2 regions of the Pseudomonas tremae genome follow, and region 2 is predicted to be linked to the other one. Evidence: predicted binding sites of a transcription regulator. Region 2 holds the regulator's gene; the other holds the start of a gene.

Region 1 (4,178 bases), 2.2 Mb from region 2:
CAGGTGAGCAACTTCACGGTCCAGGGTGATCGATTCGATTGCGCGGTGGGCACGCAGCATGATGGTGCCGCCCGGGGTTTCGTAGCAGCCACGGGACTTCATGCCCACGTAACGGTTTTCCACGATATCCAGACGCCCGATACCATTCTCGCCGCCGATGCGGTTCAGGGTTGCCAGAACAGTGGCAGGGGTCATCTCGACACCATCCAGCGCAACGATATCGCCATTGCGATAGGTCAGCTCAAGATAGGTCGCCACGTTTGGCGCGTCCTCGGGGGACTTGGTCCAGCGCCACATGTCTTCTTCGTGCTCGGTCCAGGTGTCTTCCAGGACGCCGCCTTCATAGGAAATGTGTAGCAGGTTGGCGTCCATCGAGTACGGGGATTTCTTCTTGCCGTGACGCTCGATCGGGATGTTGTGCTTTTCGGCATAATCCATCAGCTTTTCACGCGACAGCAAATCCCACTCACGCCACGGAGCAATCACCTTGACGCCAGGCTTGAGCGCGTAGGCACCCAGTTCGAAACGCACCTGGTCGTTGCCTTTGCCGGTTGCGCCGTGGGAGATGGCGTCAGCGCCGGTTTCATTGGCGATTTCGATCAGACGCTTGGCGATCAATGGACGAGCGATGGAAGTACCCAGCAGGTACTCGCCTTCGTAGACAGTGTTGGCACGGAACATCGGGAACACGAAATCGCGCACGAACTCTTCGCGCAGGTCATCGATGTAGATTTCTTTCACGCCCATGGCCTGAGCCTTGGCGCGTGCCGGTTCGACCTCTTCACCCTGACCCAGGTCAGCGGTAAAGGTCACCACTTCGCAGTTGTACGTATCTTGCAGCCACTTGAGGATCACCGAAGTGTCCAGGCCACCGGAATACGCGAGAACTACCTTGTTTACGTCCGCCATGCCATCACTCCACCGGGTTGTACGGAAAACCGTGGATTCTACCGTTCAAGCCAGCAGATTTACAGGGGCGCGACAGCTTGTGACGACAAGGCGACGTATCCAGCAGCCTGACGAGGGCTCAGGACGTGTGTGCGGCGCTTGCCGAGGAGGCAACAGGCACCGGGCGCTCATCGGGCGCTACGCGCTCAAGGTGTACGTTCACCCGACGGTTGCGCGCGCGGTTGGCTTCGTTGGTGTTGGGCGCCAGCGGGTAGCGCTCACCGTGGAAGCGCAAGGTGATCTGCTGCTCCGGGATACCCTGAGCCTTGAGATAGTCCATGACTGCCAGTGCCCGGCGGCGAGACAAGTCACGGTTGGTAAGGCGATTGCCGCTGTTGTCCGAATGGCCATCAAGCTCGACGCGGTTGACGGTCGGATCAGCCTTCAAGTAGGCAACCATGTTGTCCAGACGCGCTTTTGCACGGCCATCCAGCTCGATACCACCGCCAGGAAAACCCACTTCAGCCTGTTTGATCTGATCGAAATTCATCGGCAACAGCTTGGCGGTACAAGCCTGATATTCACTGAACGCCTTGCTGAATTTGACAGGTAGCAAGCGTATTTCCATCAGACCGCCGTCGCGGTTGTAGTGACGAATCAGCGGGCTGCGCCCGTCCATCAGGCCGCTGATCAGCCGCCCTGCCTGCGCTTGGGAAGTGTTGAACGGAATGTCGCCATTCATGACGCGCACTGAACCCAAGTTGATATCACCACGCCCAGGCTGCCAGGGCGCGGCGGCGGCCAGCAATGTCGCAGAGCCATTGCCCAGCATGTTATAGGACGCCTTGAGGCGAAATGTCGCCTGCTCTCCCGCACGGCGCACGAACTCGCCCGCACCGAAATCGGTGATCGGCTGAGTCAGGCGGCATTCGAACTGATCGCCTTCGACCTTCCACTCGATGCTCTCCAGACGCGTCTGGAAACTGATAGCCATCGCCGGAAGGCTGGCAAACATGCTGAGCAGGGCTAAATATCGCTGGCGCACGGGAGGCTCCACTGGAAATGAACGCGAAACAGAAAAATGCTGACTGACAAGGGAGCTATCGGTAACTTCATGCAAAACTTGATAGCGGATGCCTGAGAGAGGCTTTTCCGGTAGCATTCCCAACGAGTTTGACCCGCCTGGAATCCCCAATGTCTGACCGCCTGACCCTTCTGCGTCCCGACGACTGGCATATTCACCTCCGTGACGGAGCTGTCTTGCCTCATACCGTTGCCGACGTAGCGCGAACTTTTGGCCGCGCAATCATCATGCCCAACCTCGTACCTCCGGTTCGCAACGCGCAACAAGCCGACGCTTATCGCCAGCGCATTCTGGCCGCACGTCCGGCAGCCAGCCGCTTCGAACCGTTGATGGTGCTTTACCTCACCGACCAGACCACACCCGAAGACATCCGCACAGCCAAGGCCAGCGGCTTTGTCTACGCTGCCAAACTGTATCCGGCCGGGGCGACCACCAACTCGGATTCCGGTGTCACCAGCATCGACAAGATCTTCCCGGCCCTGGAGGCAATGGCCGAAGTCGGCATGCTGCTGTTGGTACACGGGGAAGTGACACGCGGCGAGATTGATGTCTTCGATCGCGAAAAAGTGTTCATCGACGAACATCTGCGTCGTGTGGTCGAACGCTTTCCGACCCTCAAAGTGGTGTTCGAACACATCACCACCGGCGAGGCCGTGCAGTTCGTCAACGAAGCCTCGGCCAATGTGGCGGCGACCATCACTGCGCACCACCTGCTGTACAACCGCAACCACATGCTGGTCGGCGGGATTCGTCCGCACTTCTATTGCCTGCCGATCCTCAAGCGCAATACGCATCAGGCTTCGTTGCTCGACGCGGCCACCAGCGGCAGCAACAAGTTTTTCCTGGGCACCGACTCGGCACCGCATGCTCAGCATGCCAAGGAAAACGCGTGCGGTTGTGCCGGTTGCTACACGGCCTACGCAGCGATCGAGCTGTACGCGGAAGCGTTCGAACAGCGTAACGCGCTGGACAGGCTGGAGGGCTTCGCCAGCCTTCACGGTCCGGCGTTCTATGGCCTGCCTGCCAATCAGGACACCATCACGCTGGTGCGTGACGAGTGGACCGCCCCTGCCAGCCTGCCGTTTGGCGAGTTGACCGTTATCCCGCTGCGCGCTGGTGAAACACTGCGCTGGCGTCTGGAGGAACACGCGTGAGTGAAGATCATTTTGACGAAGAACACGAAGGCCACGGCGGTGGCGGCGGTTCCCGTCACCCGATGGCAGCGCGATTTCGCGGCTACCTGCCGGTAGTCGTCGACGTCGAGACCGGTGGTTTCAACTCCGCCACCGATGCCCTGCTGGAAATTGCCGCTGTCACCATCGGCATGGATGAAAAAGGCTTTGTGTTCCCCGAGCACACCTATTTTTTCCGCGTCGAGCCCTTCGAGGGCGCCAACATCGAGGCGGCTGCGCTGGAGTTCACCGGCATCAAGCTCGATCACCCGTTGCGCATGGCGGTCAGCGAAGAGACCGCAATTAACGATATCTTCCGCGGCGTGCGCAAGGCGCTTAAAGCCAATGGCTGCAAACGCGCGGTACTGGTCGGTCACAACGCCAGCTTCGACCTCGGCTTCGTCAACGCGGCTGTCGCCCGGATGGACATGAAGCGCAACCCGTTTCACCCGTTCTCCAGCTTCGACACGGCCACGCTTGCCGGCCTCGCCTACGGCCAGACCGTATTGGCCAAAGCCTGCCAGGCCGCCGGAATCGACTTCGACGGCCGTGAAGCTCACTCGGCACGCTACGACACCGAAAAGACCGCTGAGCTGTTCTGCGGCATCGTCAACCGCTGGAAAGAAATGGGCGGCTGGCAAGACTTCGACGACTGAGGTCGACAGCTCAGTGAACAGACCGGCCTTGCGCCGGTTTTTTCATGTCTGCCAAAAAGTGGCGGGCATTCTTCGCGCTACGCAATCAACCCGCCGACCACTCATCGCCCTACCTGAATCGAACCCAAAACAGTTTTGACAAGCATTCTCATTAGCATTAGTCTCCTTCACATCAAGCAATAAACCAGCGACGGTCCATAGCTTATGTATGTTTGCCTCTGCCAAGGTGTCACAGACGGTCAAATCCGGGATGCAATTCTGGAAGGCTGCTGCAGTTATCGTGAAGTCCGCGAAACGCTGGGCGTCGCGAGTAAATGTGGAAAATGCGCCTGCCTGGCGAAAGAAGTGGTGCGTGACACCCTGACCGAACTGCAAAGC
Region 2 (4,178 bases):
GCAACTGCCTCGGCCACTGGTTGCGGCTCTGGCTCTGGCGCTTCGACCACATCCGCAGATTGTGGCTCAGCCAGCCGCGCCAGGGCAGCCAGCAGCTCAGGGGTCGCCGGGGTGACGTTGGTTCTTTCTCGTACTTGACCAAACATGCTGTTGACGGTGTCCAGAGCCTCCAGGACCACATCCATCAGTTCGGAATCAACGCGACGCTCACCCTTGCGCAGGATGTCGAAGACGTTTTCGGCGATGTGGCAGCACTCCACCAGCTCATGGAGCTGGAGGAAGCCGGCGCCGCCTTTTACAGTGTGAAAACCGCGAAAAATTGCATTGAGCAGGTCAGCATCATCCGGTCGGCTTTCCAGCTCGACCAACTGCTCTGACAACTGCTCCAGAATTTCGCCGGCCTCTACCAGAAAATCCTGAAGGATTTCTTCATCGGCGCCGAAGCTCATGGGGTGCTCCCTAAATTAACCGTCAACAGACCTTAGAAGCCGAGGCTCGATAGCAGATCGTCTACATCATCCTGTCCGGATACGACGTCTTCACGTTTATCGGCATGAATCTGCGGACCTTCACCCTTGGCGAGATGTTTTTTAGGATCTTTTTCTGCAAGGATGGATTCTTCGTCATGTTCGATGCCTGCGAAGCGATCGACATGGCTGGCCATGAGCACCAGCTTGAGCAGATTGCTCTCAACTTCAGTGACCAGCTGCGTAACGCGCTTGATCACCTGACCCGTAAGGTCCTGATAATCCTGAGCAAGCAGAATATCGTTGAGATGGCCGGCAACCTGGTGGGTTTCCTTTTCGGTGCGCGTCAGAAAACCGTCGACTCGCTTGGCCAGCTCGCGAAACTCTTCAGCGCTGATTTCGCGGCGCATGAAACGCCCCCAATCCTCGCTCAAAGCCTTGGCGTCGGAACTCAGGCCATTCATGACCGGCGTACTTTCCTCGACCAGGTCCATCGTGCGGTTGGCTGCGTTCTCGGTCAGCCTGACTACGTACGACAGGCGTTCGGTGGCGTCGGTGATTTGCGACACTTCCTCGGCCTGAGGCATGTGCGGATCGATATGAAAGTTGACGATTGCACTGTGAAGCTCACGCGTCAGCTTGCCCACTTCCTGATAAAGGCCGCGGTCACGTGTCTGATTGAGCTCATGGATCAGTTGCACAGCCTCGCCGAAACGACCCTTTTCAAGGCTGGTAACGAGTTCCTGCGCGTGTCTTTTTAGGGTCGACTCAAAGTCGGCCATCGAATCATTGTTATCCATAGCGCCCTCGCGGCATGCATCAGCTATTGACGCGGTCAAAGATCTTTTCGATCTTCTCTTTCAGCGCTTGAGCCGTGAATGGCTTGACTACATAACCGTTCACCCCGGCCTGAGCAGCTTCAATGATCTGCTCACGCTTGGCTTCTGCAGTGACCATCAGCACGGGAAGATTCTTGAGGCGATCATCCGCACGGACCTGACGCAACAGATCGATACCGGACATGCCAGGCATGTTCCAGTCGGTCACCAGAAAGTCAAAGGCACCGCTTTGCAGCATCGGCAGTGCGGTCAGACCATCATCCGCTTCCGATGTGTTGGTAAACCCCAGATCACGCAAAAGGTTCTTGATGATCCGCCGCATCGTTGAGAAGTCATCAACGATGAGGATTTTCATGTTCTTGTCCAATTCGACCTCCAAGCAGTCTTTAACGCATTCAGCACCTGAACACGCTGTTCACTCAATACTGGCACAGCACACCTCCAGCTATACGAAACGACGACGGGCTTGGCACAACGACAGGCAAAGACCTTGAACGAAAGCCCATCGAGACAATGTTCGATGGGCTTGCGTCTCGTTCATCCTGTTACCACGTAACGCTTTGCACAGCCGGCATGCAGACAACTCGCGACTTGCGTCGCGGATTGCCGTCAACGCGCTCGCCACTCCCCCAAACGCCCTCGCAAACGAGCTGCGCACTGGCTGTGTAACTGACTGACTCGAGATTCGCTGACCCCAAGAACCTCTCCGATTTCCTTGAGATTCAGCTCTTCGTCGTAGTACAGCGCCAATACCAGACGCTCACGCTCTGGCAGATTGGCAATTGCATCGGCCAACGCAGCCTGGAAGCGCTCGTCTTCCAGATCGCGCGACGGCTCAAGCGAACCGCTTGCACCGTCCTCGTGCAGCCCTTCATGATCCCCGTCCTGCAAAAGGTCGTCGAAACTGAAAAGGCGGCTGCCCAAGGTGTCATTCAAAATCCCGTAATAATCATCAAGACTCAACTGGAGTTCGGCAGCAACCTCGTGATCTTTAGCGTCACGACCGGTTTTAGCTTCAATTGCCCGAATTGCGTCACTGACCATGCGCGTATTGCGGTGTACCGAACGCGGAGCCCAGTCACCCTTGCGGACCTCATCGAGCATCGCACCACGGATACGAATGCCGGCATAGGTCTCGAAGCTCGCACCCTTGGTGGAGTCATATTTGGTAGAGACTTCAAGCAGACCGATCATGCCGGCCTGGATCAGATCCTCGACCTGCACGCTGGCTGGCAAACGCGCCAGCAAGTGGTAGGCAATGCGCTTGACCAAAGGCGCATAGCGCTCGATCAGCTCATATTGTGAGTTCCGAGAAGTCTTGCTGTACATCTGGTAGCCGCTCGCAGTCATTGCACAGGCCCCGCACTGGTCTGGTGAACGAGTCGCTCAACGAAGAACTCGAGATGACCCCGCGGATTGGCCGGCAACGGCCAGGTATCAACCTTCTGGGCAATAGCCTTGAACGCCAGTGCACATTTGGAACGCGGGAATGCTTCGTAGACGGCACGCTGTTTCTGCACGGCCTTGCGCACGCATTCGTCATACGGCACAGCGCCTACATACTGCAGGGCAACATCAAGAAAACGGTCTGTCACTTTGGTGAGCTTGGCGAACAGGTTGCGCCCTTCCTGAGGGCTCTGAGCCATGTTGGCCAGGACCCGGAAGCGGTTCATGTCGTAGTCGCGGTTGAGCAGTTTGATCAGGGCGTAGGCATCGGTGATCGACGTGGGCTCGTCGCACACCACCAGCAGCACTTCCTGAGCAGCGCGCACAAAGCTCACCACTGATTCGCCAATACCGGCAGCCGTGTCGATCACCAGTACGTCGAGATTGTCGCCAATATCGCTGAACGCCTGGATCAGACCGGCATGCTGGGCCGGAGACAGATGCACCATGCTCTGGGTGCCGGAAGCTGCAGGCACGATACGAACCCCGCCCGGCCCCTGCAATAGAACATCGCGCAGTTCGCAGCGACCCTCTATGACATCGGCAAGCGTGCGCTTCGGCGTCAGGCCCAGCAAGACGTCGACATTGGCCAGACCAAGATCGGCATCAAGCAGCATAACGCGCCGGCCAAGCTCGGCGAGGGCCAGTGAGAGGTTCACTGACACGTTAGTCTTACCGACGCCACCTTTGCCGCCGGTCACCGCGATCACCTGTACGGGATGCATGCTGCCCATGTTATTTCTTTACCTTGTCTTGCGTAGACCGAAACCACACCGAGAACCGCACATTCACTAATGAACAATGCCAGGCAGACCGTTGATGCAGGGACATTTCAATAATATCCATCACTTAACCCACTCTCTTGCCAGGGGTGTGATAGAGGTCGGCAAACATATCAGCCATCGCTTCCTCGCTCGGCTCATCCTGCATCTGAACGCTCACCGCACGGCTAACCAGTTGGTGACGGCGTGGAATATGCAGATCTTCAGGAATACGTGGACCGTCCGTCAGGTAGGCCACTGGTAGTTCGTGACTGATCGCCAGGCTCAGGACTTCGCCGAGGCTGGCTGTTTCATCGAGCTTGGTCAGAATGCATCCGGCCAGGCCACAACGTTTGTAACTGTGATAAGCCGCTGTCAGTACCTGCTTCTGGCTAGTTGTTGCCAGTACCAGGTAGTTGCGCGATTTTATGCCACGCCCTGCCAGACTCTCCAGCTGCATGCGCAGCGCAGGATCACTGGCCTGCAGGCCGGCGGTATCGATCAGCACCACGCGCTTGCGCAGCAGTGGCTCGAGAGCCTGAACCAGAGACTGGCCCGGATCGACATGGGTAACCGGCACGTTGAGAATGCGCCCGAGCGTCTTGAGCTGCTCCTGGGCACCGATGCGGAAACTGTCCATGCTGACCAGAGCGATATTCTGCGGA

Evidence for each region. The regulator FliA, encoded in region 2, starts transcription of late flagellar genes. The targets are predictions, from matches to a motif close to CTAAAGTTTNNNNNNNNNNNGCCGNTAA.
Region 1: a site for FliA is predicted at 1,989-2,016, ahead of I9H09_RS18310 (flagellar protein MotY). Genes of this name have one in related genera too.

The regions. Positions count from the first base shown of each region.
Region 1 is NZ_CP066270.1:4,053,896-4,058,073, forward strand. It holds gene I9H09_RS18305 (argininosuccinate synthase) at 1-909, opposite strand, end outside; gene I9H09_RS18310 (flagellar protein MotY) at 1,028-1,933, opposite strand; gene pyrC (dihydroorotase) at 2,083-3,126, shown strand; gene rnt (ribonuclease T) at 3,123-3,800, shown strand; gene I9H09_RS18325 (bacterioferritin-associated ferredoxin) at 4,005-4,178, shown strand, end outside.
Region 2 is NZ_CP066270.1:1,888,423-1,892,600, reverse strand. It holds gene I9H09_RS08770 (chemotaxis protein CheA) at 1-449, opposite strand, end outside; gene I9H09_RS08765 (protein phosphatase CheZ) at 482-1,267, opposite strand; gene I9H09_RS08760 (chemotaxis response regulator CheY) at 1,287-1,661, opposite strand; gene fliA (RNA polymerase sigma factor FliA) at 1,916-2,656, opposite strand; gene fleN (flagellar synthesis regulator FleN) at 2,653-3,486, opposite strand; gene flhF (flagellar biosynthesis GTPase FlhF) at 3,602-4,178, opposite strand, start outside.